Regions from separate parts of the Synechococcus sp. OH20 genome, predicted to be linked through region 2. Evidence: predicted binding sites of a transcription regulator. Region 2 holds the regulator's gene; the other holds the start of a gene.
What was found. The regulator NtcA, encoded in region 2, controls nitrogen genes in cyanobacteria. The targets are predictions, from matches to a motif close to GTANCNNNNGNTAC.
Positions count from the first base shown of each region.

Region 1: NW826_RS09850 (circularly permuted type 2 ATP-grasp protein) is a predicted target of NtcA. The motif match lies at 13,222-13,235, and genes of this name have one in related genera.

Region 1 covers NZ_JANSIQ010000043.1:40,942-56,368, forward strand. The annotation lists gene NW826_RS09800 (NAD(P)H-quinone oxidoreductase subunit 4) at 1-1,448, opposite strand, end outside; gene pdhA (pyruvate dehydrogenase (acetyl-transferring) E1 component subunit alpha) at 1,744-2,745, opposite strand; gene NW826_RS09810 (phosphatidate cytidylyltransferase) at 3,095-3,916, shown strand; gene NW826_RS09815 (putative iron-sulfur cluster-binding metallochaperone) at 4,059-4,496, opposite strand; gene NW826_RS09820 (heavy metal-responsive transcriptional regulator) at 4,541-4,963, opposite strand; gene NW826_RS09825 (valine--tRNA ligase) at 5,147-7,885, shown strand; gene NW826_RS09830 (RNA recognition motif domain-containing protein) at 8,143-8,463, shown strand; gene cobN (cobaltochelatase subunit CobN) at 8,612-10,822, opposite strand; gene NW826_RS09840 (SBBP repeat-containing protein) at 11,134-12,321, opposite strand; gene NW826_RS09845 (gamma-glutamyl-gamma-aminobutyrate hydrolase family protein) at 12,423-13,187, opposite strand; gene NW826_RS09850 (circularly permuted type 2 ATP-grasp protein) at 13,387-14,847, shown strand; gene NW826_RS09855 (gamma carbonic anhydrase family protein) at 14,857-15,408, opposite strand.
Region 2 covers NZ_JANSIQ010000036.1:1,189-16,615, forward strand. The annotation lists gene NW826_RS07890 (M61 family metallopeptidase) at 1-900, opposite strand, end outside; gene ntcA (global nitrogen regulator NtcA) at 1,190-1,864, shown strand; gene eno (phosphopyruvate hydratase) at 2,055-3,338, shown strand; gene NW826_RS07905 (prolyl oligopeptidase family serine peptidase) at 3,325-5,391, opposite strand; gene treZ (malto-oligosyltrehalose trehalohydrolase) at 5,509-7,329, shown strand; gene NW826_RS07915 (FAD-binding oxidoreductase) at 7,302-8,831, opposite strand; gene NW826_RS07920 (four-carbon acid sugar kinase family protein) at 8,866-10,194, opposite strand; gene phoU (phosphate signaling complex protein PhoU) at 10,450-11,091, shown strand; gene NW826_RS07930 (ribonuclease R family protein) at 11,265-13,439, shown strand; gene clpB (ATP-dependent chaperone ClpB) at 13,613-15,427, shown strand, end outside.

The DNA.
Region 1 (15,427 bases), on a different contig from region 2:
GCCAGCCGCGGGTAGAGGCCAATGCCGAGAATCGGCAACAGCAGACAGAGAGCCACCGCCATTTCTCGCGGGCGCAGATCCCCCAGGTAGTCTTCCAACACCAAGCCGGGATCCTGAGCCCCGTAAAACACCTGCCGCAGCATAGAGAGCAAGTAAATGGGCGTCAGAATAATGCCCACTGCCGCCAGCAGAGCAATTCCTGCCTTGAAGGTCGGCGCATAGGCATCGCTGGTGATCAAGCCCAAGAACACCGTCAGCTCACCCACAAATCCGCTCATCCCGGGTAGCGCCAACGAGGCCAGGGATCCTGCTGTAAATAGGGCAAAAGCCTTTGGCATTTGCTTGGCCAACCCGCCCAACTTGTCGAGGGCAAGGGTATGGGTGCGCTCGTAGGTGATCCCTGTCAGGAAGAACAAAACTGCAGCGATCAGACCGTGGGAGATCATTTGCAAGAGGGCGCCGTTGATGCCCAACTCCGTGAAGGCAGAGATCCCGATCAACACAAAGCCCATATGGGCAATGGACGAATAGGCCAAGCGCCGCTTGAGGTGGTTTTGCCCAAAGGCGGCCAGCGCCCCGTAGATGATGTTCACCGTGCCCAACACCGCCAGCACCGGGGCAAAGTACACATGGGCCTCCGACAAGATGCCCACGTTCAGGCGGATGAGGCCGTAGCCCCCCATCTTGAGCAGCACCCCGGCCAGGATCATGGAAATGGGCGCCGAGGCTTCGCTATGAGCATCCGGCAGCCAGGTGTGAACTGGAAAAATCGGCAGCTTCACCCCAAAGGCAATCAGGAAAGCCGCATACACCAAGATCTGCAGTGCCAGCGGGTAGGATTTTGCGCTCAGCTCCGCCATCTCCAAGCTAAAGCCCTCGCCGTAGAAGGCCATCGCCAGGGATCCCACCAGAATAAAAATAGAGGCGGCAGCGGTGTAGAGGATGAACTTGGTGGCGGCGTACTGGCGCTGCGGCCCACCCCAAATGGCAATCAGCAGATAGACCGGCACCAGCTCGATCTCCCACATCAAGAAGAACAGGAGCAGATCCTGCGCCAGGAACACGCCCACCTGGGCGCCGTACATCAGCAGCAGCAGGAAGAAAAACAAACGCGGCTTGTGGGTGAGATTCCAAGCCGCCCCGATCGACAGGGTCGTAATCAAGCCCGAGAGCAACACCAGCGGAAAGGACAGGCCATCCACCGCCAGCGACCAGTGAAACCCGATCTGGGGCACCCAGGCGTAGCGCTCCGCCAGTTGCAGCGAAAAATCCTGCAGGTCGTAGTGCCGCGCAAAGACATAGACCATCAGACCCAAATCAAAAGCCCCCACAGCGAGGGCATACCAACGCGCCCAACGGCTCTGAGGGATCAAAGGGATCCCAAAGGCTGCCAGCAGCGGCAAGAGCACCAGGGCCGACAGCCAAGGAAACTCAAGAGGATTGCTCATGACCAGGAATAAATACTCATGCTCAATACCTCAATGATATGAAGCTATGTAAACAAATGGGAAGTGATATTTACAAAAAAGGCTGCTCTATTGCGCAGATCTCTGGAAGGGTTTCCCGATGTTAAGCATTGAGGATCCTCGAGGGTTGCTGGGCTCAGGTGGGTCGCTGATGCCTTCACACCCTTTTCGGGGTCGGCAGGATCCCTCAGCTCAAAAGAGCCAGCCCTGCCTGTAATCCGTCGGAACAGGCTGGAAACAGATCGGCGGCCTTTTGTAGCTGGGGTTTGCCCTGGATCTATTCGTCTTCGGCAAACACAAAGCGATGTAGCTCGTCCAGGGTGGGCTCTGGGCTTTCGAGGGCAAAGGTTACCGCATCTTCAATCGCAGCGCCAACCTCGGCGTGGATGGCCTGAAAGTCTGCCTCGGTCATCAAGTTGTGTTCCAATGCGTAGCGTTCCAGTCGTTGGATGGGATCCCGCTGCCGCCAGAACTCTTTTTCTTCCGGGCTGCGCAGCTCGTCAGGATCGGCGAGGGAATGGCCCCGGAAACGATAGGTGATGCACTCCAGCAGGGTGGGGCCTTCGCCGGCGCGGGCCCGGGCAATAGCTTGTTGGGCAGCCTCTCGCACCGCCAGCACGTCCATGCCGTCCACTTGGTAGCCGGGCATGCCAAAAGCAGGGCCCTTGAGGTAGATGTCGGTTACTGAAGTGGCCCGTTTGTGGGCCATGCCGATAGCCCAGAAGTTGTTTTCCACCACATAGAGGATGGGCAACTTCCAGAGGGCGGCCATGTTGAGACACTCGTAGAACTGGCCGTTGTTGCAGGCTCCATCCCCAAAGAAGCAGGCTGTCACCTGGTCGGTGCCGCGGTACTTGGCCGAAAAGGCCGCCCCTGTGGCCACCGGGATCCCCTCGGCCACAAAGGCATAGCCGCCCAAAAAGTTGTGCTCCGCCGAGAACAGGTGCATCGAGCCGCCGCGGCCCTTGCTGCAGCCGGTGGCCTTGCCGAACAGCTCCGCCATCACCGCCCGCGGGGGGATCCCGGCGCTGAGGGCATGCACGTGATCCCGGTAGGTGCTGCACACGTAGTCGGTGGGCTTGAGCGCCTTGATCACCCCCGTGGAAACAGCCTCTTGGCCGTTGTACAGGTGCACAAAGCCGAACATCTTGCCCTTGTAGTACATCTCGGCGCACTTGTCCTCAAACAGGCGGCCCAGCACCATGTCTTCATAGAGAAGGCGAGCCTCTTGGGCAGAAATGCGAGCAGTCGTAGAGCGAGAAGTAAGTTCTTGAACCATGCTGCAGTGCAACGAGTCAGGAATGTCCTAGGCGGTCAGCAGTGAGCTTTGCAGTTTACCTATTATCTCATGCTCAAGGATCGCTTGTTGGGATTTGCCTGCCACCTTGCCCGTAAGTTCCACCCTGTAGGGCCAAGGGCAGTTGTTTGAGATCCAGGAGAGTTAAACTGAAGGGCTAGGGCAAGAGGCGTTTCCATTTTGCAGCAGCCGCATCAAGACTTCGTCGCGCAGACGCGAATCCCGAACACCAAGAGCGCAAGGATGAGGGCTTCTTCTGCCTTCGGATCGGACTTCGACCTGGAGCCGCGGGCAAGAGATATTTGGCCAACCAACGTGACGGGGTGCGCCTATGGGAGCCCGTTGGGTTAGCGGTTTTGCGGCGGTGCTGTTTGCCCTGACGGTCACCCTGCTAGGGGGCTGGTACTTCACGGCGGCCATGGGGCTAATCGTCTTTCTGGCCCAACTGGAGTTCTTTCGCTTGGTGCAGGCCAAGGGCAATGCACCGGCCATGCGCACCACCATGTTTTCCAGCCAGGTGCTGGTGATTTTGCAGCAGGTTAAGCCGGAGTGGACCAGCCCTGCTTTTATCGTGGCCGGTTCTGTGATCTGCTTTTATCTGCTTTTTAAGCCCAAGCTGGCCACCATCGCCGACATTGCCACCTCGATTTTGGGATTGTTTTACTGCGCGCTGTTGCCCAGCTTCTGGATCCGCGTCAGGGCTTTGTCTTTTTCCCAAGGACTTGGCGAAGGGCTGTGGATTACGCTGTTGGCTATTGGCTGTGTCATTGCTGCCGATGTAGCGGCCTACCTCTGTGGGCGGGCCTTTGGGCGCACCAAGCTCTCCCTCCTCAGCCCCAAAAAAACGGTGGAAGGGGCGGTGGCCGGGATCGCAGCCAGCGTGGCCCTGGCCATGGCCGGAGCCTACTATCTGAACTGGCCCTGGCGCTGGTGGAGCGGCAGCGTGCTGGGGTTTTTGATTGGGCTAACGAGCCTGTTGGGCGACCTAACGGAATCGCTGATGAAGCGGGATGCCGGCGTCAAAGACTCCGGGGATCTCATCCCCGGCCACGGCGGCATTTTGGATCGGGGCGATAGCTACGTCTTTACCGGACCTCTAGTGTTTTACTTTATGGAATGCCTGGAATGGCTCAACGCCTATTTCAGCCGATAATTGCGATAATTCCCACCCCAGCCGAGAAGATTCTAGACACAAGTTTGCCTTTAGAAGGTTGGACAATCTGTGCGCAATCCTCGTAGGAATGGTACGACCAAAGCTACCCTTGGAACGGAGAAATCTCTGGTCTTTTGGCTCTTCAGCTATCTCGTTCCCCAACTTTCTCTTGCTGCACTTCTAAGATGACCTGCCTGACATTTTCCAGACAGCAAAACCCCTGGGGGTTGTTGACCTGGCAGCCACAGCGCCTGGCTTTGATGTGGGCGGCAATCTCGGCAAGAATGGCCTGGGGCGTTTTGGATCCCTGCAGCTCTTGCCGGATGCGCCGGCGGGTCCATGCAAAACAGTAGCAGACGGGCACGTCCTCGCCACTTTCTTTTTGAAAGACTGGAACCTTGAGGTCGTCAACCCCAAAGCTTTGACCTTGCTCGGAAAAATAAACAACAGGACAAACGGGATCCCGGCAAAACGCGTAGCTGCTGTCCGCATCCAGTTGTGCCAAAGCTCGAGGGAACAGCAGGCTCTTCAGGGTAATCAGTTGAACCGGGATCCCTTGCTCCCCGCTCTTTGGACACAAGGGCTGCCAAGCATTAGCAGAAAATGGTGCAAGGGGTTCTCTTGTCATGGGTTATCGAGTTGTTGTTGGAAGATAGTGCAAGAGGAACTTTTCTCTTGTTCAGAAAATTTCTGTTGACACTGTTCAATAAGTGTCGATAGCTCCCCTTTGAGTTCCTGCAGATGGGCAATTGACTTATCGATTTGTCTAAGTTTTTCCGTTAGCTTTACGTACACCTGCCAGCAGGGCAGAGCTTGCCCGTTCTCCTGAAGCAAGAGCAGTTCTTTGATCTCGGCCAGGGTAAGTCCCAAAGCCTTGGCGCGGGCAATAAAAGCCAGCCGCTCCAGCTCAGGCTCCCCGTAGAGGCGATAGCCCCCCTCCGTCCTGCGCGGTTTGGGAATGAGCCCCAGGCGCTCGTAGAAGTAGAGGGTTTGGGGACTGATGCCCAACTTCTCGGCTACCTGACCCACCCGCAGCAGTTCAGACACGCCCGGTTCTATACCCTCTCTCCAGCAGCTCTCCTAGCCTAAACCCTATAGCTAACTACAAGGTCAAGAGGGATCCCCCGCAAGGTCCACTCCGGCAAAGAGAGCCGCAAGAGCCCACTGGCTTGAAGTAAGCCTGCTAACCTATTAGGGTAGTCCTTCGAGAAGCCCTGGCCTAGATTCGGCATGACTGCTGCACCTGCCCTCGCCCACCTGCCCAGCCAGTACAACCCCTTTGCGACCGAGCCGAAGTGGCAGCGCTTTTGGGAGGAAAAGGGGTTTTATGTGGCGGATCCCAAGGCGCCGGGAGAAGCCTTCAGCATGGTGCTGCCCCCGCCCAACGTCACGGGCAGCCTGCACATGGGCCATGCCTTTGCCTTTACCCTGCCGGATGTGGTGGTGCGCTACAAGCGCATGCGCGGCTACAACGTCCTCTGGCTGCCCGGTACGGATCATGCCAGCATTGCCGTGCACACCATCCTGGAAAACCAACTGCGCCAGGAGGGCAAGAGCCGCTTTGACCTGGGCCGCGAGGCTTTTCTGGAGCGGGCCTGGGCCTGGAAGGAGCAATCCCAGGGCACCATCAAAAGCCAACTGCGGCGCCTGGGCCTGTCGCTGGACTGGACGCGGGATCGCTTTACTCTCGATGAGGGGCTGAGCCGGGCAGTTACGGAAGCCTTTGTCCGCCTCTACGAAGCAGGGCTAATTTACCGGGGCGAGTATTTGGTCAACTGGTGTCCGGCCACCCAGTCGGCAGTCTCCGACATCGAGGTGGACAACAAAGAGGTCAAGGGTCACCTCTGGCATTTCCGCTATCCCTTGGCCGCGGATCCCAACCAGTACCTGGTGGTGGCCACCACCCGCCCCGAGACGATGCTGGGGGATACAGCCGTGGCGGTCCACCCGCAAGACGAGCGCTACCGCCATCTCATTGGCCAGTTTGTGCGGCTGCCCATCAAGGATCGCCTTATCCCCATCATCGCCGACGAGTACGTGGATCCCTCCTTTGGCTCCGGCTGTGTCAAAGTTACCCCAGCCCACGATCCCAACGACTTTGAGATGGGCCGTCGCCACCAGTTGCCCTTGATCAACATTCTCAACAAGGACGGCACCCTCAACGAGAACGGGGATCCCTTCACCGGTCTGGATCGCTTTGTCGCCCGCGAGAAGGTGGTGCAGTGGTTTGCCGAGCACGGTCTGCTGGAGAAGGTGGAAGAGTACACCCACAGCGTGCCCTACAGCGACCGCGGGGGTGTGCCCATTGAGCCGCTGCTCTCCATTCAATGGTTTTGCGATGTCTCGGGGATGGGGGCCCGCTGCTTGCAGGAGGAGCGGGAACACCACAACCCCCGCTTTATTCCGGAGCGCTGGACCAAGGTTTACACCGGCTGGCTGGAGAAGCTGCGCCCCTGGTGCATCTCGCGGCAACTGTGGTGGGGGCACCAGATCCCGGCCTGGTATCCGGTCATCGACGGCCAGATCCCTGAGGATCCCCAGGCTTTTGTGGTGGCCCGCAATGCCGAAGAGGCCTGGGCTAAGGCACGGGAGAAGTTTGGCCCCGCCATCGAGCGGCTGGAGCGGGATCCCGATGTGTTGGACACCTGGTTTAGCTCCGCTCTGTGGCCTTTTTCCACGCTGGGCTGGCCGGAAGAGACAGAGGACTTCAAGCGCTACTACCCCAATTCCCTCATGTCCACGGGCTTCGACATCATCTTTTTCTGGGTGGCCCGCATGGCCATGATGGGAGTGCAGTTTACCGGCCAGATCCCCTTCAAGGATGTCTACATCAACGGCCTGGTGCGGGACGAGCAGGGGGCGAAAATGTCCAAGTCCAAGGGCAACGGCATCGATCCCATCGAGCTTTTGGACAAATACGGCACCGACGCCCTGCGCTACGCTCTGGTTAAAGAAGTGGTGGGGGCAGGGCAGGATATCCGCCTGGCCTACGACCGCAAGACCGGCGAGAGCGCCAGCGTGGAAGCAGCCCGCAACTTCGCCAACAAGATCTGGAACGCCTCCCGCTTTGTGCTCCTGAACCTGGAGGGGCAGACCCCCGCCCAACTGGGATCCCCGGCTCCGGAGGCGCTGGAGCTGGCCGATCGCTGGATCCTGTCGCGACTGCACTCCGCGGCCACCCAGGTTATCGAAGAGCTGGAAGCCTACGGCCTGGGCGAGGGGGCGCGGCTCTTGTATTCCCTGATTTGGGATGACTTCTGCGACTGGTACATCGAGCTGGCCAAGCCGCGGCTGCGGGGAGAAGACCCAACCTCCAAGCGCACGGCACAGCAGGTGTTGGCCACTGTGCTGGAGACCATCCTCCGGCTGCTGCACCCCTGGATGCCCCACGTCACCGAAGAAGTCTGGCAGCTCCTCACCCAGGCCAACCAAGCCACCTCCATCTCCGTCCAGCCCTATCCCGCCCCTGACCCTAACTGGGTTGACCCTCAACTGGAGCGGGAGTTCGGCCTGGTGATCCAGACCATCAGCAGCTTGCGCAACCTGCGGGCAGAGGCTGGCCTTAAGCCCCATCAAACCATCACGGCTCTGCTGGTTACCGAGGATCCCGACGAGCAGCGGATCCTCACCGCCGCTCAAGCCTACATCCGCGATCTGGCCAAGGCCGAGTCCCTAGAAATTACGGGATCCCTGGCCACGGAGCCCAAGCAGGTGGCGGCTGCCGTAGTGGGCACGGTGCAGGTGCTGGTGCCCTTGGCGGGGCTGGTGGATGTGGAGGCGCTGCGGGCTAAAGTGCAAAAAGATCTGGCCAAGCTGGAAAAAGAGGCTCAAGGGATCCGCGCCCGCCTGGAGAACCCCAGTTTCCTCAGTCGGGCCAACCCGGAAGTGGTGCAGGCTAGCCGCGAGCAACTGGCGGAGCTGGAGGCCCAGATGCAGCTCTTGCAAGCCCGCCTGGAAAAGCTGGGCTAGGGCAACGGGGAGCGCTCTCCTTTGGGGCTCTTGACCTGGGCAGCCGACTTGCGTAGCCTCGAGCTCAATAGCACCGGCTATTTTTGTGCAAGGGGAGTGACCATCCCCCATCTCTGTGTTATGATGAAAATTAATTCGAGATAAATGTCGGTTGTAGCGTTCGGTTCTTCTGGTCTTGACGGGTTTTCACGTTTTGTATTGGCAGACGGCTCTCCGAATATCTCGCCCTTTGTTCCTCTCTCTTTCGGAGATCGTCGATGTCAATTTATGTAGGTAACCTTTCCTTTAAGGTGACGGAAGCGGATTTGACCGCTGTTTTTGCCGAGTACGGTTCCGTGAAGCGGGTGCAGATCCCTACCGACCGTGAGACAGGCCGCATCCGCGGTTTTGGGTTCGTGGAAATGAGCTCTGAAGCCGAAGAGCAGGCTGCCATTGCCGCTCTGGACGGCGCAGAATGGATGGGCCGTGACCTCAAGGTCAACAAGGCTCGTCCGCGAGAAGAACGCCCCACCTCAGGCTTCCGCTCTGGTAACGCCAACGGCGGTGAGCGGCGGCGCAACTTCCAATCTCGCTATTAAAACGCCTGCTGAGGCTTCTCGGTTTGAGTTTGCCCCTCACCCCCGGCCCCTCTCCCAGAGCGTCCCTCACCCCCGGCCCCTCTCCCAGAGGGAGAGGGGGGCTAGGGATTGAGGCGGCGAGCTTTCCCTTGCAATTCGGTAGCGACTTTTAGGCCGGCGGTTTGTCCGGCCAGGGATCCGTCAGGTCGGCGGCCAGGGGATCCCAGTCCCAGCCCCAGTCGCGGGCGATGGCCTGCGTAAGGCCCAACTGGCCAGAGCCCGGGTAGCGGGCCAGGGCTAGCAGGAGATCCACCAGTTGCTCGCCAGTGGGGGTGCAGCCAAAGATGTGCAGTCCATCTCGGATCTGGGATTCCTTGAGCTCGCAGAGGTAGCCATCGAGGCGGCCCCAGTCTTCTTCCTTATCCAGGTTGAACTGCAGGTCGAGGTGCTCTCGGCAGGCAAGCTCCTGGATCTGGGCGCGGATCAGCGGGCAGCGCCCAGGATCCATCTGCTGGGCCTCGTAGTACTCGTCCATCAGCCGCTCCAGTTCCGCCAAGGGCCCGTAGAGCTCGGCACGGGTTAAGGGCGGGGTGAGGTGGTCGAGGATGACAGCCTGAGCCCGCCGCTTGGCCTGGGATCCCTCGCCAGGATCGTTGACGATGAAGGGGTAGAAGTGGGGCAGAGGCCCCAAGGCTATTTCTGGGTAGCAGGTGGCCGAAAGGGCGGATCCCTTGCCAGGCAGCCACTCCAGGTTGCCGTGCTTGCCCACATGCACCACTGCCTGCACGCCAAACACTTGCCGCAGCCACAGGTAAAAGGCCAGGTACTCATGGGGCGGTACCAAATCTGGGGCGTGGTAGTTCAAAGAGGGATCCCGGTCGTAGCCTCGCGGCGGCTGGAGGCCGACAAAAACCTGCTCCAGCTGCAGGCCGACAATGGGGATGTCGTGGGCGGGCGGATCCCCCCACTGCCGCACCAGATCCTCTTGGACAGCGGCAGGCAACTGGGCAAACCACTCCCGGTAGAGGGCAGCCGGCAGCACCTGCCGCGCCGGGCGTAGGGATCCCAGCGGATCATAGGTTTGGCCCTGGGTTAGCCAGCGGATGAGCTCATCTCCGCTCTGGGGCAGTGGACAGGCGCGGTAGCCAGCTTCCGCCAGGGCCTTGAGGATCTCGACGCAGCTTGCCGGTGTATCCAACCCTACCCCATTGGCCAGCCGTCCATCCCGGCTGGGGTAGTTGGCCAAAATCAAGGCTAGACGGCGCTGGTTGGCAGGAGTGCGCCGCAGCTTTACCCAGTTGGCCGCCAGCTCGGCTACAAACGCCACCCGATCCGGCACAGCCTCATAGGCCATGATCTCCGTCTGCAGGCGGGGATCCCACTGTTGAACCGTCTTGAACGAGATGGCGCGGCTGAGGATGCGGCCGTCCACCTCCGGCAACACCACGTTCATGGCCAGATCCCGCGCCCCCAAGCCCCGGGTGGAGTTCTCCCAGCGCTCCCGCGACCCACTGCTCAAGACCACCTGCACAACCGGCACATCCAGCTCCTGCCAGAGACGGACATCGGGCTGCTCGCTCTCCAGGCGGGCCAGGGAAAAGCTGGTGGTGTTCAACAAAAGTTCAATTTGGCCGCCGAAGTGCTCCCGGATGGCCTGCGGCAAGTCCGGCTCCTGCAGGCCATAGGTGTACAGACACAGCGGCTGCAACCCCCGCTCCTGCAGGGCGTTGGCCAGGGCATCTATTGGCTGCGTATTCCCCGCCAAAACATGGGCCCGGTAGAGCAGGATCCCTACCTTGGGGGCGTGGGGATCCCTGAGGGGGAATAGGGGGGGATGGTAGATCCCCAGCCGGGGCAGCACCTGCGGCTCTGGCACGGCGTACTCCTGTCCCAGAAACTCCCTGGCCAAGAATTTCAAGCAAGCCGCCACATTGGCTGCCCCTCCTTCCAGCCAGTACTGCCACACCCGGTCTGCTACTGTCAGGGGCACGGTGGAGTGGCTAACCAAATCCCAATCGGGGCGGTCATCCCCAGGGATCACAATCAGGGTGGCTCCCGCTGCTGCCGCTACCTCTTTGGCCACCTCCAGACCATAGCTCCAGTAGGCCCTTCCCCCCAACAGGCGCAGGAGCACCACCTGAGCTTGCCGCAACACCTTCTCGGCGTAGTCGTCGATGCTGAGAGGCTGTTGCAACTGCAAGAGGTTAGCCGCCCGCACCGCCGGGAAATCAGCCGGCAGCAGGCGCATGGCTGCGCTCAAGGCCGTCAGATCCGTGTCGGCTGCCGACAGGACAACGATGGGCGCAGGATCCTGCTCCAGGAAAATGACCCCACCTTGGGAAGGATCCCATCCCCCCGGCAAAGCAGCTATCCGATGCATAGAGCCAGCGCCAGGCGCCCCGCCATCTCCTTGAGACTACCCAGAAGGATAGCTTGGTAGCCCCGCACTTGCGTGGGGAGCGGAAAAGCTCGTAATTGCCAAGGGTATACTTGCCGAAAAGGCGTACCGTTCCCAGGCCAGCAGCTAATCACGGTGAAAAACCCGACTGGTGCAGGCGTCCGAGACGCGAGAGGACGCCGTCCTGCTGACGCGAGCAGGGCTTTTCCTGAGGGGACTGTCTAGAGGCGTCTTGACAGCGCCTGTTTGAACTACGTGAGAACCCTACGCCTTGAGGCGGTGGGGGTGTCAATCTAACGGCCGTACTTGAGCACAAAGACATCTTTCAGACCAGCATGGGGCTCTCCGGCGAGGGATCCCCAGGTTACACCTACCACCCCGAGGGTGCCCTCTTGGTCTAGCGCCATGGCCTGAATCCAGTCGAAGTCGGCGCTGCCGAACTGGTGGCGCCAGAGCTCGCCGCCGTTGGTATCGTAGAGGCGGACAAAGGCATCGCTGCGACTTGCAGGGATCCCCTGGGTGGATCCTGCCACCCAGACCCTTCCGAGCCTATCCACGGCAATGGCCAGAGGGCGCTCCCCTTTCGCGCTGTCCCATTGGCGGCTCCAGAGCTCGTTGCCGTAGGGATCATACTGCCGCACAAAGACACTGTACCCTTGGAGCAAGGCCTGTCCAGCAGGAGCCTCTTGGGTATAGCCCGCCACCCAAACTTTTCCCTCCTCTCCCACAGCGATGGCAAGAGTGCCGTCGCCCCCTTTGTTGGAAAACTGGCGCAGCCAAACCTGGTTGCCGCTGGGATCATACTGGCCGACAAAGCCGCCAGCCCTTGTGCGGTCGCGGACGAATCCGGTTATCCAGAGATTTCCTGCCCCATCGGCGGCCAGGGCAGTGACCTGGGCCCCTAGCTCGCGGACCCAGAGCGGTTTGCCGTCAGCGTTGTATTGGCGCACAAAGCTCTTGCCTCCGCTATTTCCGGCTACCCAGACATTGCCCTTGCCATCCACGGCAATGGCAGTGACCTGGTCAGGCTCAGCACCGCCCAACTGCTGCGTCCAGAGCTCCCGACCCTGGGGATCGTGCTTACGCAGGAAGATGTCTTTTGCGCCGGCATTGCTGTAGCCAGGGAAAGCGCCGTAGGTCACTCCTGCCACCCAGGTGTTCCCTCTCCTGTCCACTGCCACCGCCACAACTTCGTCTAAAGCAGGGGTGCCCAACTGCCGTGTCCAGAGCTCTCGGCCCCAGGCATTGTACTTGCGCAAGAAACCATCGCCACCCCCTGCCGAGCTTTGGCCCAAAAAGCTTCCCTCCGTTACCCCCGCCACCCAAATATTTCCCTTTCCATCAATTGCGATGGCGCGAGCCTCGTCAGAGGAAGGGGTGCCAAACTGACGCAGCCAAGGGCTGGGACTACAGCCAAAACCTAAACCGAAAAAAGCTAAGACACCCAGAACTGCTCTAGCCAGTGCCTGTCTCCTGCTCATAGGCCCTCTTTTGGGGGCACTGGGCAAAGCATAGCAAGGGCTCTCCCCGGCTATCGCGAGGGATAAGCCCCCGCCTCTTCTCCAGCAGCAGCACAGGATCCCTAGGCAACCTGAGGCATTGCTTCAGAGCTGGCCAGGCGCGGCGAAAACTGCAGCGCTGCCTGCACAAAGGCCTGAAACAGGCGAAAATGCTCAGCCTCTTCAAAGGTGAACTCGGGGTGCCACTGCACGGCAATAGCCCAGGGATGGGTTTCGTGCTCGATGGCCTCGATGAGCTCGTCGGGAGAACAGGCAGCCAAACGCCAGCCCGCCGGCACCCCCCAAACAGCCTGGTGGTGCCAAGAGACTACGGAGATTGCGTCGACGCCGACAATTTGCTGCAGGCGGGTGGAGCGGATGAGGCTGACGCTGTGGCGAACGGGCTTGCGATCGGCGGGGTTGAAATGATCCAGCTCGTCGTACACGTCGGGCACATGGGGGATCAGCTTGCCGCCGCTGACCACGTTCAGCAACTGCATCCCTCGACAAATGCCCAAGACCGGGATCCCTTGCGCCAGCGCGGCTGCCGCCAAGGCCATCTCAAAGCGATCCCGCTCGGCGCTGACGTGACGCACCTGGGGATGTTGGGGATCCTCTCCGTAGGTGCTGGGGCAAAGGTCGCCGCCTCCTGTCAACACCAGCCCATCTACCGCAGCCAGCAGCGCTTGTGGCTCACTTTCGCCTGGGGGAAAAAGAACGGGGATCCCGCCAGCAGCGCGAAGGGCATCCACATAGCGGCCCGGCGCCACAAAATCTCCCTGGCCGTTGCGGCTGGGGGTAGTAACGCCGATGAGGGGCCGATTTACAAAAGAGGGTGTCCGGTTCATTCCTCTACACTACATTGACAACAAAGCTGAGAAAGTACCGCTCGCCACCATAAACCTTGACAACTCTGGCTGACTGGGGGCAACCAGTATACCCCCTGTCCTAACTTCCACCACGATAACCGTAAAAGTAGCCGGAAGCACACTAGGCAAATCCAGAGCCGCCCACAGTAAAACAGGGTAGGGTTCGAGGGATCCCGACGTGCGTTTTGATACTTATGACCCAGGTGAAGGTTTTTACGATGAGCTGTTTGTGGGGCGCGGTCGGCCTCGCCCTGAGGCGATCCCGCTGATTGAGCGCCTGCATTCGCTGGGAGAAGGAGAGCTGCAGCAGCGGCAAGCGGCGGCCCAGGCAGCCCTCTTTCAGATGGGGGTAACCTTCAACGTCTATGGCGACAGCCAGGGCACGGAGCGGATTTTCCCCTTCGACATCATTCCCCGCATCGTCTCAGCCTCTGAGTGGCAGCGGCTGGAGCAGGGCCTGAAGCAGCGCATCCATGCCCTGAACCTGTTTATCGACGACGTCTATCACGACCAGAAGATCCTCAAGGATGGGGTGATCCCTGCTGAGCTGGTCGAGACGGCCAAAGGATTCCTGCGGCCTTGTATTGGGCTCAACCCGCCGGGGAGAATTTGGTGCCACGTCACCGGCACCGACCTGGTGCGGGATCGGGACGGGACTTGGTACGTGCTGGAAGACAACCTGCGCTGCCCCTCGGGCATTTCCTATGTGCTGGAAAACCGGCGGGTGATGAAAAGCACCTTTCCCTCGCTGTTTAACACGATGGGGATCCGCCCGGTGGACGACTACCCCAGCCACTTGTTGGATACCCTCCTCAATCTGACGCCGCCGCACCTGGCCAACCCGACAGTGGTGGTGCTCACCCCCGGCATCTACAACTCCGCCTACTTCGAGCATTCTTTTCTGGCCCAGCAGATGGGGGTGGAGCTGGTGGAAGGACGGGATTTGGTGGTGGCCGATGGCTATTTGCAGATGCGCACCACCAAGGGCCTGCAACGGGTGGATGTAATCTACCGCCGCATCGACGATGACTTCATCGATCCGCTGGTCTTTCGCCCCGATTCCCTCTTGGGGGTACCCGGCCTGTTTGAGGTCTATCGCTCGGGTCGGCTGGCAATTGCCAATGCCTTGGGGACAGGAGTGGCAGACGATAAGGTCATCTACGCCTATGTGCCCCAGATGATCCGCTACTACCTGGGAGAAGAAGCGATTTTGCCCAATGTGCCCACCTACTTGTGTTGGGATCCCAAGGATCAAGCTTATGTGCTGGAGAACCTGGACAAGTTGGTGGTGAAGGCGGCCAATGAGTCGGGCGGCTACGGCATGCTGATGGGACCGCGGGCCACACCGGAGGAGCGGGCCGCTTTTGCCGAGAAAATCCGCGCCCAGCCCCGCAACTACATCGCCCAGCCCGTCGTGTGTCTTTCCCGCGTGCCCACCCTCGTGGATTGGGGAGAGGGGCTGAGGCTGGAGCCCTGCCATGTGGATCTGCGGCCCTACATTCTCTACGGCAAAGAGATCTACGTTCATCCCGGCGGCCTAACCCGCGTGGCCCTCAAAAAGGGATCCCTAGTGGTCAACTCCTCCCAAGGGGGCGGCAGCAAAGATACCTGGGTGCTCTGCGGGGATCCCCGCTGCTGAAGGGTAGGCTTAGGCCGGAGCAGCAGGGCCCGGCCATCTGGCGAAACGACGGGCGTGTTGCAGCGCCAAATCCACATAGTGCTCGGCGTGGCGGCGCAACTGCTCCACCTCTTGGTCTGTCAGGGTGCGGATGACCTTGGCCGGGATCCCGACTGCCAAAGAGCGGGGCGGCAGCGAGCGGGTGACCACCGCTCCAGCCCCGACCATGCTGCCCGCCCCGATGGTGACTCCGTTGAGGATGACGGCCCCAATCCCCACCAGGGATCCCGCCTCGATGTGGGCGCTGTGGATGACGGCCCGATGGCCGACGGTGACCTCCTCGCCGATGCAGGTCGGCTGCTCCGGATCCCCGTGCAGGATCGCCCCGTCTTGAATGTTGCTGCGGCGGCCAATCACAATCGGCGACAGATCCCCTCGCAAAATGGCCCCGTACCAGATGCTCACCCCTTCCGAGAGCTGCACATCACCAATCAGCGTGGCATTGGCGGCCACAAAGGCTGCCTGGTCGATCCCTCGCGGCTGCTGCTCCAACCCCACTCTCCAACCAGCAACAACTTCCATCAATCCTACCGCCAGTAAC
Region 2 (15,427 bases):
AGGGCGCAGCCGCTTGACGTTCCAAGCATGGAAAAGCTCGTGGGCCAGCAGCGCCAAAAAGCGGCGGTAGGACTGGGGCCGACGCAGCTCCAGGCCAGAATAGTTGAGGGTGGTGCTGTACTTGTGCTCTAGGCCGCCAAATCCCCCTGCCGACAAATGCACAATAAACCAGTAGCGGTCGTAGGGCAGCCCGCCGAAAAACGCCGCAGTGGCCCGGACAATTTTCTCGGCATCGGTCACCGCTTGCTCCAAATCCAGAGTGCCCGCTCCCCAGACCACCAAGTAGTGGGGGATCCCTTCCACTGCAAACGACCGCAACTGGTGCAGCCCCACCTCCACCGGGCTATCCACCAGCTCGTCGTAGTCTGCCGCCACAAAAGACTGGCCGGAAGCAGGATCCTCAGAAGAAGACCTCAAAGGCCGCAAACTGGTGGCGATGCGCCAATCTGGCTTGGGAGGGATCACCGTCAAGGTGTAGGGTTCCCGCTCGCGACCGGGCACATAGAAAAAGAGCGCCGCCCCGTTGAAGTAGGCGTGGGTGAGATCCAAATGGTTGGTGCGCACCGTCAGCTCGTAGGCATAGACCCGATAGCGAACCTTCACAGCCGAACAGCCCGGCGGCTCGATCTCCCAAGTGTTCTTATCTACCTTCCGCCAGGCCAAAGGGATCCCTTGCTCCGTTGCCGCCTGAAACTCTTGCACATGGCGGGCATATTCCCGCACCAGGTAGGATCCCGGCGTCCACACCGGCAGCCGCAGTCGCAGAGGCACTTCTGGATCCACCTCTTGGATCTGTAGTTCCACCTCCAGCAGATGCTTGGCCGGCTCCGGCATCCGCACTGTGAAATGCTGGCGGCTCAGTTGAGAAGGTGCAGCAACAACAGCCTCCGGGATCCCCATAGGATTTTCCAGTCCACCACTTGCTTCCTACCACCCAGAGCTGGCAAGGCCCCAGTGACAATAGCCCTTATCCTACCCTTGGCTTGGGATCCCTTTGTGGAACAGAAACGAGACCTAAAAACGTAGCCCATGCTACAAAGATGCCTAGGCAGAACCTTCTACCTTAGGGTAAACCCGGCTATTGTTGCCGATTCTGGAGTCGATAGGGTTGCAACTCGGCCCAATGCTTCTAAATTGATCTTACATGGATTGATCTTAGGTATAAACTGACCTCAAAAGGTTGATGAGTATGGTGGTGGCCGTCGCAGAAAAATCTCTGATCACAGCCTTCAAGCAACTGGGAGGCCCTCACCATCCTCCGGTTATCGAAACGTTTGAACGTGGTAAGACCATCTTTTTCCCTGGGGATCCGGCGGAGCGGGTTTACTTTTTGGTGAAAGGAGCTGTCAAGCTCTCGCGGGTCTACGAAATGGGGGAAGAAATTACCGTTGCTCTTCTACGGGAAAACAGCATCTTCGGGGTGCTCTCCTTCATCACAGGGCAGCGCTCCGACCGCTTCTATCACGCGGTGGCCTTTACGCCTGCTGAGTTGCTCTCTCTGCCGATTGAGCAGGTGGAAAAATCCCTGCGGGAGAACGCCGAACTGGCCATGTTGCTGCTCAAGAGCTTGTCTTCCCGCATTTTGCAAACGGAGATGATGATCGAGACGCTGGCTCACCGCGATATGGGATCCCGTCTGGTTAGCTTTTTGCTGATCCTCTGCCGCGATTTCGGGGTGCCTGGCCCGGATGGGGTCACCATTGATCTCAAGCTGTCTCACCAGGCCATTGCCGAAGCCATTGGCTCGACCCGCGTCACCATCACCCGTCTGTTGGGAGAGCTGCGCAAGAAGAAGTACATTTCCATTTACAAGAAGAAGATCACTGTACACGACCCGATGCGGCTGAGCCACCGCTTTGTCTAGAGGGGATGGGGCCTAAACTCTGCCCCCCAAACCAGCCAATGCTCAATTCACCCCTGCAGCTCCGCAGAATCTTTGGGTTCTCTCTCTTAAAGTTTTCTGGAAGCTGACGGGATCCCGGTCAAGGATCTATTAGCCTGTGGGGGGATCTGGCTTTGGCCAGAGCTGTCTAGCCAATTGCTGAGGTGTAACTGTGGAAACGGCCATCGAGTGGATTACCGCCCATGAGATCCTCGACTCGCGAGGACGCCCCACCCTAGAAGCCCTGGTGGGCCTGGCCAACGGAGCAACGGGCTTGGCGCAGGTGCCCAGCGGCGCTTCGACCGGTACCTTTGAGGCCCACGAGCTGCGGGACGGGGATCCCAAGCGCTATGGAGGTAAGGGCGTGCTGAGGGCGGTGGAAAACATTCTTGGCCCCATCCAGTCGGAGCTGCGGGGAGAAGATGCCCTCAACCAAGCCCGCATCGACCAGTTGCTGATCGACCTGGACGGCACCCCCAACAAGTCCCGCCTGGGGGCCAACGCCATTTTGGCAGTTTCTCTGGCGACGGCCAAAGCGGCGGCGGAAGCGGTGAGCCTGCCTCTTTACAAATATCTGGGCGGGCCTTTTGCCAACTTGCTGCCGGTGCCGTTGATGAACGTGCTCAACGGCGGTGCCCACGCCGACAACAACGTGGACATCCAGGAGTTTATGCTGGTGCCCATTGGTGCGGCCAGCTTTCGCGAGGCGCTGCGCTACGGGGCCGAGGTGTTTGCGGTGCTGAAGACGGTGCTACAGCAGAAGGGGCTGTCCACCGGGGTGGGGGACGAAGGCGGATTTGCCCCCGATCTCCCCTCCAATGCGGCAGCTTTGGATCTGTTGCTGACGGCCATCGAACAGGCAGGCTACAGGCCGGGGGAAGATATCGCCTTGGCCCTGGACGTGGCCGCCAACGAGCTGCTGCAGGATGGGCAGTACCACTTCGAGGGCCAAGCCCGTAGCGCCGAGCAAATGGTCAATTACTACGAGCAACTGCTGGCCAACTATCCCATCCTTTCCATTGAAGATGGACTGGCGGAGGAAGACTGGGCCGGCTGGCAGGCCCTCACCACTCAACTGGGATCGCGGGTGCAACTGGTAGGGGACGACCTGTTCGTCACCAACCCAGCCCGGCTGCAGAAAGGCATCGACAGCGGCGCCGCCAATGCCATCTTGATCAAGCTCAACCAGATTGGCACGCTGACGGAGACGGTCTCGGCCATGCACCTGGCTAGCCAGGCAGGTTTTCGCTCTGTGATCAGCCACCGCTCCGGTGAGACAGAAGACACCACCATCGCCGACCTGGCGGTGGCCACCCGCGCCGGCCAGATCAAAACCGGATCCCTCTGCCGCAGCGAGCGCATTGCCAAATACAACCAACTGTTGCGCATCGAAGACGAGCTGGGGGAAGCGGCAGTCTATGCCGGCCGGGTGGGCCTGGGCCCTAAAGCTCGCTAACTCCCGTTCCATCCCTCCCCAGCACCTGCACCAAAAAGGCCCAGCGGTCGGCGGTCTCTTCAATGAGCTTGGTGGTGGGCTTGCCGGCCCCGTGGCCGGCTTTGGTGTCGATGCGAATGAGGATGGGCTGGGATCCCCCCTGTGCCGCCTGCAGGGCAGCAGCAAACTTGAAGCTGTGGGCCGGCACCACCCGGTCGTCGTGATCTGCTGTGGTGATCAGGGTGGCGGGATAGGCGGTGCCGGGCTTGAGGTTGTGCAGGGGGGAATAGGCGTAGAGGGCCTTGAATTCCTCGGGGTTGTCCGGGGATCCGTACTCCGAGACCCAGGCCCAGCCGATGGTGAACTTATGAAAGCGCAGCATGTCGAACACCCCCACAGCGGGCAGGGCCGCGGCAAACAGCTCCGGCCTTTGGGTCAGGCAGGCCCCCACCAAGAGGCCGCCGTTGCTGCCGCCGGCGATGGCCAGCTTCGAGGGGTTGGTGTAGCCATGGGCCATCAGCCACTCAGCCGCGGCGATGAAGTCGTCGAAGACCTTTTGCTTGTTGAGCTTGGTGCCCGCCTGGTGCCAGGCTTCCCCATATTCGCCGCCGCCACGCAAATTGGGCTGGGCGTAAACTCCCCCCATCTCCAGCCAGGCCACCAGGCCCACCGAGAAGCTGGGGGTCAGAGAGATGCCGAAGCCGCCATAGCCGTACAGCAGGGTGGGGTGATCCCCTGTCCGCGCTAGGCCACGGCGGTGGACAAGGAACATGGGAATGCGGGTGCCGTCTTTGCTGGCGTAGAACACCTGCTGCACCTCATAGGCCTGGGGATCGAAATCCACCTGCGGTTGGCGAAAGAGGGTGCTGCTGCCGGTGGTGAAGTCGTAGCGGTAGATGGTGGGCGGGGTGGTGAAGCTGGTGAAGGTGTAGAAGGTTTCGGTGTCGTAGCGCTTGCCGCCAAAGCCGCTGGCGGATCCCAGCCCCGGCAGAGGGATCTCCCCCTGGTAGGTGCCGTCTAAAGCAAAGGTCTTGATCTGGGTGTGGGCGTCTTTGAGGTAGAAGGCAACAAATTGATTGTGGATGAGGCTAACCCCTTGCAGGGTCTCCTCAGCCTCAGGGATCACCTCTTGCAGTTGCCCTGGGCTGTCCAGGTCAAGGGCCACCAGTCGCCGCCGCGGAGCCTGGAAGTCCGTCAGCAGCCAAAAGCGGGAGCCGTCGTTGCCGACAAAGCTGTACTCGGCCTGGAACTCGCAAATGAGCTCCACCACCGGCGAGTTGGGATCCCGTAGGTCTTTGTAGAAGAGGAGGTTTTTGGGATCCGTGCCCCGCCAGACGGAGATGATCAGGTAGTTGCCATCTTCGGTAACCCCGCCAGCAAAGCCCCACTCTTTTTGGTCGGGGCGGTGATAGATCAAGACATCTTCTGACTGGGGGGTGCCGAGGCGGTGGTAGTAGAGCTTTTGGAAGTAGTTGGCGCTTTCGTACTCGCTGCCGGGGGGTGGCTCGTCGTAGCGGCTGTAGAAAAATCCCTGCCCATCCCGTGTCCAGCTGGCCCCAGAGAACTTAATCCAGCGCAGGTGATCCGGCAGGTCTTCTCCGGTTTCGATGTCCCGCACCTTCCACTCCTGCCAGTCGGAGCCGGAGCGGGAGAGGCCATAGGCCAGGTAGCGCCCGTCGCGGCTGATGGCAATGCCTGAGAGGGCTACAGTGCCGTCTTCCGAAAACGTGTTGGGATCCAGCAAAACCCGGGCTTCGCCCTCCAGGCTTTCTTGCGTATAGAGAACACTCTGGTTTTGCAGGCCGTCGTTTTTGAAGTAGAAGTAGCGGCCGCCCTCTTTGAAGGGCTGGCTGTATTTTTCGTAGTTCCAAAGTTGGGTCAGGCGCTCCAGGAGCCGCTGCCGCGCCGGGATCCGCTGCAGATAGTCAAAAGTTAGCCGGTTTTGCGCCTCGATCCAGGCTCGCGTCTGCTCAGAATCCAGATCCTCCAGCCAGCGATAGGGATCCGGCACCGGCTGCCCATGGTAGACATCGACAACGGTGGGATCCGGATGGCTGGGCGGGTAGTTAAACATAGGGACGGAGCAGCAAAGGGTTAATTCCACTATGGCAGAGAAGCCCAAGACCTTGACCTGGCAGGCCTAGGGGGGCAAGCCCCGCTATAGTAGAAGCCAAGTTATAGAATGGGTTCCGTGCTTTCCCCTCCAGTTAGACGGATTGGCGCCTATCCCTGCGGCCAGGGCCACTACCGCTTCTCGGTGTGGGCGCCCTTGGTCGAACACGTGGAGCTAAAAGTCATCAGCCCCGTCCAACAGGTCATCCCTCTGGCCCAGGATGGGCAAGGCTACTGGCAGGGTGAAGTGGAGGGGATCCCACCGGGGCCAGTGGACTACCTCTACCGCCTGCACACCTCAGCGGGGGTGGTGGAGCGGCCGGATCCCGCTTCCCGCTGTCAGCCCCGCGGCGTCCATGGCCCTTCGCGGGTGGTGGATCCTCACTTCGACTGGCAGGATGAAGCCTGGAAGGGGATCCCGCTCTCCCAGTGGATCCTCTACGAGCTGCATGTAGGCACCTTTACCCCGGAGGGCACCTTTGCCGCCCTGATCCCCCGCCTGCCGCAACTGGTGGAGCTGGGGGTCAACGTGCTGGAGCTCATGCCGGTGGCCCAGTTTCCGGGGGAGCGCAACTGGGGCTATGACGGCGTCTATCCCTATGCCGTGCAGGTCAGCTATGGAGGAGCAGCGGGCCTGAAGGCGCTGGTCAATGCCTGCCACCAGCAGGGCCTGGCTGTCATTTTGGACGTGGTCTACAACCACCTGGGGCCGGAGGGGAACTACCTGCGGAACTTTGGCCCCTACTTTACCGACAAGTACTGCACCCCTTGGGGGGAGGCCCTCAACTTCGACGACCGCTATTCCGACGGCGTGCGGGAGTTTTTCCTGCAAAATGCCGAATACTGGCTAGAGGAGTTTCACCTGGACGGCCTGCGGCTGGACGCGGTGCATGCCATCTACGACTTCAGCGCCCACCCTTTTTTGCAGGAATTGGCAGAGCGGGTGGAGGCCCTGGAGGCGCGCACAGGCTGGCCCAGGGTTCTGGTAGCCGAAAGCGACCTCAACGACGTCCGCCTCATCACCCCCCGCGAGCAAGGGGGCTACGGCCTAGATGCCCAGTGGTGCGACGACTTCCATCACTCAGTTCACACCCTGCTTACCGGGGAAAAGACAGGCTACTACCAAGACTTCGGCCAATTGGAGCACCTGGCCAAGTCCTACCGCGAGAGCTACGTCTATTCTGGGCAGTACTCCCGCTACCGGGCCCGCCGCCACGGCAATTCCGCTCTCGCCAGGCCGGGCTCCCAGTTTGTAATCTGCATCCAAAACCACGACCAAGTGGGCAACCGCCGGCTGGGAGAGCGCCTCAGCCAGCTCACTTCCCTAGAGGGCCTGAAGTTGGCCGCCGCCGTCCTGCTGCTGGCTCCCATGCTGCCGCTGCTGTTTATGGGGGAAGAGTATGGGGAGGTGGCCCCGTTTCTCTACTTCATTAGCCACGGGGATCCCGACCTGGTGGAAGCGGTGCGCCAGGGACGGCGCCGCGAGTTCAGCGCCTTTGCCTGGCAAGGGGAGGTGCCGGATCCCCAGGCAGAGGAGACCTTCTTGCGCTCCAAGCTCAACTGGGAGCTGGGCACTGCTGGCCACCACCAGGTCTTGCGGCGGTGGTACCAAACCCTCATTCACCTGCGCAAGACCCTGCCGCCGCTGCAAAACCTGGAACGGAGTTCGGTGGGGGTGGAGCTGTTTGCTCCAACCGGCCTGGCGCTGCACCGCCAGCAGGGATCCCAAGCCGTTCTGGCCCTGTTTAACTTCAGCTCCGACCAAGCAGCCACCTACGCCCAATGGCCCAACGGCCAGTGGGAGAAGCTTCTAGATAGCGGCGACCAGGGATCCTCGGCAAAAAACCAAGGGGATCCCGTTGAGGTGCCGCCCTATGGAGTAGTGGTGTACGGCCAGTGATCCCGACCGCAGCCGTAGCGCCAGGCCTCGCGCCGCCGCTGCCAGAAGTAGTCTTGCGGGGCTGCTTCCAGGCGGTCGGCTAGCCTTTGCAAGAGCTCGTAGAGGCCGAGGGCGCCAAAGTGGCCCGCCCAGGCCACCAGCTCCGGCAACCCCAACCGGGGCAAAAGCGCGGCCACCAGGGCTGGATCTTGCCTCATCACCCCCCACAGCGCCTGGGCCAAGCCGCCAAACTGCACCACATCCTGCAAAAAGGGCTGCACCACCTGGGGGCCGGCGGCAACCATGGCCTCAAACACTCTGCTCAACAGGCGGTTAATGCTGTTGGGATCCCAGTTTTTCTCTCCCAAAGGAGGGATCATCGCCTTCTGAAAAAGCCAGGTTACCGCCAAATTAGGCTGGTAGGGCTGCAGCAGGGCCAGGGCCGCCTGCTCCAACTGCCGCTGCACCAGCGCCTCGTGGATCCCCTGCTGCAGGCGATCCAGATGGCGCAACATCGCCCCAAAGCCGCCAAAGCTCAAAGGCGACTGGCTGCCGCTGCTGTCGCCAACCGCCAAGAGGCGATCCCAGGGCAGTTGCAGCGGGCTGCGGCGGTAGGCGGGGAAAACACCACACAGCTTGCGCAGCCAGCGGATCTGGGCCAACTCGGCCCCCTGGTAGGCAGGGAGCAGCCGGCAGTAGTCCTGCCAAAGCCTCTCCAGACTGGGTCGGCGGGGATCCCGGTCGCAGTAGGTAAAGAGATAGGTGGTGCGGCCATCGCGGGCGGGGAAGGCCTCCCAAAAGGGCTGGTAGCCCTCCTGGGCGGGGGTAAAGCTGTAGAACAGATCCCCAGTGGGTTGCTCCGGCAGCCCCTGGGCGCAGGATCCCACCACCAGACAGACGCTGTCCGGCGGCTGCCCTTGACGGGCCTGGGCCAAGATGGGGGAGCGGTGCCCCATGGCATCCAGCAGCAGTTGGGCGCTGAGCTGGCCGGTGGTGGTTTGGATGCGGATCCCATCGGGGTGGACCGTGGCGCCCAGAAACCCGGTTTGCTCCCGCACCTGGCCCCCCCAGGCCAGAAAATGCTGCTTGAGGAACTCCAGCAAGCTGACCGGATCCACGCCCACGTTCAGCACCCCTTCCACCCACCAGGTGGGGCCCTCCCCAAAGCCAATGCGCCCCCTGGGGTAGTGGGTCACCTGCACCGCCTCCCACTCTGTCGAGGTGAGCAACTCCAGCTCTAACAACACCTGCAGCTCCTGCCGGGAGGTGTTCCACTCCTGCTCCCGCCCCCGCAGGCTCCCCCGCTCGATGAGGATCACCCGCCAGCCCCGCTGGGCCAAAGCCGCTCCCAAGAGGATCCCCAGGGTGCCGCCGGCAATCACCACATCGGCATCCCGGCTGCCCAGGCGCTCAGAACAGCGGTGCACCACCGCCGCGGGCAACGCCGTCTGCCCCTGGCGCAGGGATCCCCACCAGGCCTCCGAGGCGGGCAGAGCTTCAGGCGAAGAGATGAGTTCAGCCATGGCGGGAAGAACCGACAGAAGCGTTCCCTCTAGGCTAGACCAGCCCGCGGCTGTGGAGGCGACGGTGGATCAAAGCCAGCGTATCCACCTCGCCCACGTTGCCCGGAAACAGCACCACCGGCAAGTTGGGAAAGCGGGGGTGATCCGCCGGCGTGAGCACCATGGAGACCCCTGGGTAGATCTGCCCCAGCAGCCGCACTGCCGGCAGGTTGAGGCCGAGGCTGAGGGTGTCGTTGGAGGTGATGCCGCCCTTGCTGACCAGGTAGCCAATCCCCTCCGGCAGCCCCTGCACAATGGCCATCAACAAACGAGAAACCCTCTGCCCAAAGGCCAGGCGTGCCTCTGGGGTGGCACCGTCGAACCTCACTTCTTCTCGGCTGGTGTAGACCACCGGCGTCAGGCCCTGCTCGTAGGCGCGCTGGACTTGGCTCAAGATGGCCGGCAGCAGCTCCGCTTCCCGCCCCGGTTCCAACAGGCGCTTCACCTCCACTTCAATGCCCTGGATCCCTGGCTCCTGCAACAGGCGGGCCAACTGCTGGCTGGACTTTTGCACATGGGATCCCACGATCACCACCCCTGGCCGGTCGGAGCGGACAAACTGCCCCATTTGCTCTGGCGGAACCGGCTGCGGCGGCAACTGGGCTAGAGCCGTCAAGAGGCTGGCGGCGCTGCGAAACAAAAAGCGCTTCCCCTGCTCCAGAGCCGCCCAAACATCCTGGGCAAAACGATCCAGATCCGCTTGGGTTTCTCCATCCACCACACAGCAGACATTCCCCTCTAGACCCAAAAGCTGCTCCAGACAGCCGGCGCGGATCTGCTCCAGCGTCAATCGCACCACCTGCTCAGCCTGGATCCGCCCCTGGGTTTTTTCCTGCACATAGTCGGGCAAATAGCTGTGGTGGTAGCCGAACACCGCATCGCGGGCAAACTCCGTTTCATGCACGGGCACCCAGCGGCCCTCCACCCGCAGGTAGTGGACGCTGTCGCGGGTGATGCGCCCTCCCTCAAAAAAAGCCGGCACCAGAAAATGGGCATCAAAAGGCCCCAGCTCCGCCGCCATGACATCGGTTTCCAAGGGGTAGTGCCCGCGCAGCGTCGAGTCGGAGCGGCTGACAAAGAGGGCCCGCTCCCACCCCAGCTCCCCCATGGCCTGCTTGAGGGCCCGGCAGACCGACCGTGTCACCTCGGCAGCCTTGGCCGGCGGCAGGGATCGCGTGTTGGTGAGAATGAAGCGAATTGGCGAGCCATCCTGCAGGCCCAGCTTGAGCGTTTCCGCATCCCAGCGGGTCAGCAGCAGGCAACTGTGCACGGTCTGGGATCCGGTGGGATCATCATCCAGCACGACAATGGGGGGACGAGTCATCGGAGTATCTCAATCCAGAACGACAGCATAGCCCCAAGCCTCCAGGCGGAGACAACCTCGCAACACCCCACCCGCTTGCACCCCCTCCTTATCATCCTCTCCCAAATTGGCCGCTCCCTCGATCCCCATCCTGTTTTTTCTCTTGATTCGAGAGAAGTTTGCCATGATTGAGATCTACCGGTGCAATCGACTGGCTTCGGGGGCCGCCAACAGTGGCAGCCACTCCCTCCCACCTACATCCATGGGGAAAAAGCCATGGGGCAAGCTGAGCTGCAACTTCAGATCAAGCGGATTCAGCAGGACGTGCTGCGCATGGGGGCGCTGGTGGAAAAATCGGTGGTCTTGGCCCAGCAGGCCCTGTTTGAACAGAACTTGGCCGCTGCCGAACAGGCCATCTCCCAAGACAAGCAAATTGACCGTTTTTATCGTCAAATCGAGAAAGATTGTATTAGCTTGATCGCCTTGCGCTCGCCGGTGGCACAAGATCTGCGCTGGATCAGCGCCCTGATGCAACTGGTGCGGGATCTGGAGCGGATTGGCGACTACGCCAAAGACTTGGCCGAAGTGGCCTTGCGCTTGGCTTTCTACCCGCCGCCGCCGGAGCTGAGGCACATTCGCGTGATGATGCAGCGCTGCCAGAAAATGCTCAGCCATAGCCTGGCGGCCCTGACGGAGTTGGATGCCGAGCTGGGCCGACAACTGAAGCGGGAAGACGACGCCGTTGATGAAGACTACACCAACCTTTACAATACGTTGGCGCAACAGTCGGACATCAGGGGATCGATCGAGCCTATCCTGTTGATGTTGCTGGCGATCCGCTACCTAGAACGTCTGGCCGACCACAGCACCAACATCGGTCAGCGGGTGGCTTTTATCGTCACCGGCCACCGAGATTAACGCCAACGGGTTGAGTCTTGCCCTGTCTTAACCCCCCTTCTTCCCTCCTCCTTTCCCTGACACCCAAAATGGACTTCTCTCGGATTTTTCAGCATTTTCTCTCTCAGGAACAATGGACCGACAAAGACACACTTCTTGCTCTCTTGCCATCCCCTGATCCAGAAGCGCAGGAAATGCTTGAGATTGCCCTCGATGGTCTGGTGCGGGCAGGGTTTCTCGAACGCACAGGGGATCCGCCTCGCTATCGGCGTAGGCCGGATGAATCCCTGGTGGTGGGGCGCTTGCGCTGTTCCAGCAAGGGCTTTTGCTTCGCCATCCGGGATGAGCCGGGGGCGGAGGATGTGTACATCCACGGCAGCAACCTCAGCGGCGCTTGGAACGGCGACCAAGTGATAGCCCGGATCACCAAAGAGGGCAATCGCCGCCGCAGCCCGGAGGGAGAGGTGGTGGCCGTCATGGAGCGGGCCAACCCTACGCTGGTGGGCCGCCTCAAACAGACGGAACAGGACTTTCGGGTGGTGCCTTTGGATGACCGGCTGCTGTTCGAGCTGGCCTTGACGGAGGGATCCCCTGCCGAGCTGGCGGAAGGTCGGGTGGCCTATGTGGAAGTGGAGCGCTATCCGCTGGGAGATTTGCCCCCCGTGGGCACGATTCGCAAGATCTTGGGCGACGGCCCGGAGGCCTCCATCGATGCAGATCTGGTTTGTTGCAAGTACGACCTGCCGCAGGAGTTTCCCCCGGCGGTGCTAGAAGCCGCGGCCGCCCTGCCCAAAAAGCTGAGCCGCTCCGACCAAAAGAGCCGTCGCGATCTGCGCGATTGGTTTTGCATCACTTTAGAACCCTTGGATCTGCAGCACCCCCACGGCCTCGAGCCCAACGTGGCCGTCTCCCTGCAGCGGCAGGAAGAGGACAACTGGCTGCTGGGGATCCACATTGCCGACGTGGCCCACTGGCTGGATCCTGAGCATCCTCTGGAGCAAGAAGCTCAGCAGCGGACGGCCACCGTTTACCTCGACACGAGGGTGTTGCCTCTTTTTCCGCCGGAAGTGCACAGCCGCCTGGCTCTGTTGCCGCAGCAGGAGCGCTTGGCCTATTCGTTGCTGTTAACCATCGACCCAGAGGGGGTGGTACAAAGCTTCGAGATCCATCCCAGCCTGGTGCAGTCGCGGGCTCACCTCTCCTATGGCCAGGTGCAGGCCCTCTTGGCCACCGCTGCGGATCTGGGCCCTGAGGAGGAGGTGCCAGAATTGATGGCCCTGCTGCAAAACCTGCTCCGCCTCAGCCAAATCCTGCGGGTCAAACGTCACCAAGCGGGCGGCTTTGACCTGCCCCTGTTGGATTTGCTCACCCCCCACTCCGCTGACGAGAGCGGCTACGGCCCCCTTTTGATCAGCGATCGCCTCGGCGCCCACGCTCTGATGACCGAGGTGCTGCTGCTGGCCAACCAAACCTTGGGCCACCATTTGCGCCAATTGGGGATCCCTTCCTTGGCCCGCGTGCAGTCCGCCCCCACTGCCGAGGCCCTGCAGAACTTTTTGCGCCTGGCCAACGCCATGAAGCTGGATCTGAATTTGCAGGATCCAGAAGCCGTGACCTTGGCCGATTGGCAGCGGATCTGTGTCCGCATCACCGCCCCCGATGTGTTGGCCGCAGGGACTAGCCCAGCCTTGGTGGCCCAGTTGTTGGCCACTTTGCCCCCCGTCGAGTATTGCCTGCAGCCTCTGCAGGAGCCCCTCGGCCATTTTGGCTTGGGCCTTAAAGAACCCTACGCCACCTTTACGGCCCCTTTACGCCGCTATGCCGATTTGCTGAATTTGCGTGCTTTGCACCTGGCCTTGAGCAAAGGACGGGATCGCCGCAGCCCGCGCTCCAAAACCGTGGTGGATCTGCACGGCCCCGGCGGCTACGGCCAGATCGACTGGCAGGTGTTGCCACCCAAGCTGCAGGAGGAATGGCAGGCCTTTCTCCAGGCGCAACTGCCCAAAATCCAGGCGGGGCACCGGATCCGGCAGCACGCAGAACGGGAGCTGATGGGCCTGAAGCGCTCTGAGTTCATGCAAAAACATCTGGGGGAGGTGTTCCCCGGCCTGATCATCGGCGTCCAGAACTACGGCTTTTTTGTGCAGGTGGATCCCATCTTGGCGGAAGGGTTGGTGCGGGTCAGCACCCTGAAAAACGATTGGTACGAGTACCGCAGCCGCCAGCAGGCCCTGGTAGGGCGCAAGAGCCGGCGCCAGTTCCGTCTGGGGGATCGAGTGGAAGTGCAGATTAAAAACGTCGATTACTACCGCCAGCAAATTGATTTGGCAGTGATCGGCGAGGGCCGCCCCTGCGAAGAAGAGGAATAAGGCGGGGATCCCTCCATCGATCGAGGGCAAAGGGGGCGGTTGTTGCGAACTCTGGCGCGGCCAAAATGGGCGATACCTGAATTATCAGGATCCCTTTTCCCAAGCGGGGGCCGAGATGGCCGCTTCCCCTGCTGTCTTCCTATACACTGTAGTAAAAAACCTGCTGAACTTCTATGCAGCCCACCAATCCCAACCAATTTACCGAGAAAGCCTGGAGCGCCATTGTCCAATCCCAGGATGTAGCCCGGCGGCACCAGCAGCAGCAACTGGAAACCGAGCATTTGCTCATCTCCCTTCTCGATCAAGAAGGGGGTCTCACCCAGACCATTTTGCAGCGGGCCGGCCTCGATCCAAGGCTGGTGCGGGACAAGGTGGAAAGCTTTATCAACCAGCAGCCCAAGCTGGCGCGGGTGGATCAGCTCTACCTGGGCCGCGGCCTGGAGACCACGCTGGATCGGGCTGAAGAGTTTCGCAAAGAATACGAAGACGACTTCATTTCGGTAGAGCACTTGCTTTTGGGAGCCCTGGACGACGAGCGGGTGGGCAAGCGGGTTTTAGCACCCCTGGGTTTGACCGTCGAGCGCCTCAAACCCGTTATCCAACAAGTGCGGGGCAAACAGCGGGTTACCGACAAAAACCCTGAGTCCCGCTACGAGGCCCTGGAGCGCTATGGCCGCGACTTGACCAAGGCCGCCCGCGAAGGGAAGCTGGATCCGGTGATCGGGCGGGACGACGAGATCCGCCGCGTCGTTCAGGTGCTCTCCCGCCGCACCAAAAACAACCCGGTGCTCATCGGCGAACCCGGCGTGGGGAAAACCGCCATTGTCGAAGGTCTCGCTCAACGCATCAACCGGGGAGATGTGCCGGAGTCGTTGAAAAACCGGCGCGTCATTGCTCTAGATATGGGCTCCTTGATTGCTGGCGCCAAGTACCGCGGTGAGTTTGAAGACCGCCTCAAAGCTGTGCTCAAGGAGGTTACCGAATCGGAAGGGCAGATCATCCTCTTCATCGACGAGCTGCACACCGTGGTCGGGGCGGGGGCTGCCGAGGGGGCGATGGATGCCGGCAACCTGCTCAAGCCGATGCTGGCCCGGGGCGAATTGCGCTGCATTGGCGCCACCACCCTGGATGAGTACCGCAAACACATCGAAAAAGACGCCGCCCTGGAGCGCCGCTTCCAGCCGGTGTATGTGGATCAGCCCTCCGTAGAAGACACCATCTCCATCCTGCGCGGACTCAAAGAGCGCTACGAGCTGCACCACGGGGTCAAGATCAGCGACTCGGCCTTGGTGGCGGCAGCCGTTCTCTCCAACCGCTACATCTCCGAGCGCTTTTTGCCCGACAAGGCCATCGACCTGGTGGACGAAGCGGCGGCCAAGCTCAAGATGGAGATCACCTCCAAACCCGTCGAATTGGATGAAATCGACCGGCGCATCATGCAACTGCAGATGGAGGAGCTCTCCCTCAAGAAGGAAGACGACCTCGCCTCCAAAGATCGCCTGGGCAAAATCGAGCAGGAGCTGGCCAACCTGATGGAGCGACAGCGGGAGCTCAATGCTCGTTGGCAGATGGAAAAAGAGGCCATCGAGCGGCTGCAAAACCTCAAAGCCGAGCGGGATGCCGTCAAGCTGCAGATTGAACAGGCAGAACAAAAATATGACCTCAACCGCGCTGCCGAGCTCAAATACGGCAAGCTGATGGAGCTGGAGCGGCAGATCCAAGAGCAGGAGGCCCACCTGGCCAAGCTGCAGGCCAACGGTGAGCCCTTGCTGCGGGAGCAGGTGACGCCCGAAGACATTGCCGAGATCGTCTCCCGCTGGACCGGGATCCCGGTCACCAGCTTGATGGAGTCGGAAAAGCAAAAGCTGCTGCGCCTGGAAGCCCACTTGCACCAGCGGGTGGTGGGCCAGGACGAAGCGGTAGCCGCCGTAGCCGCTGCCATTCGGCGGGCCCGGGCCGGCCTCAAGGATCCCAACCGACCCATCGGC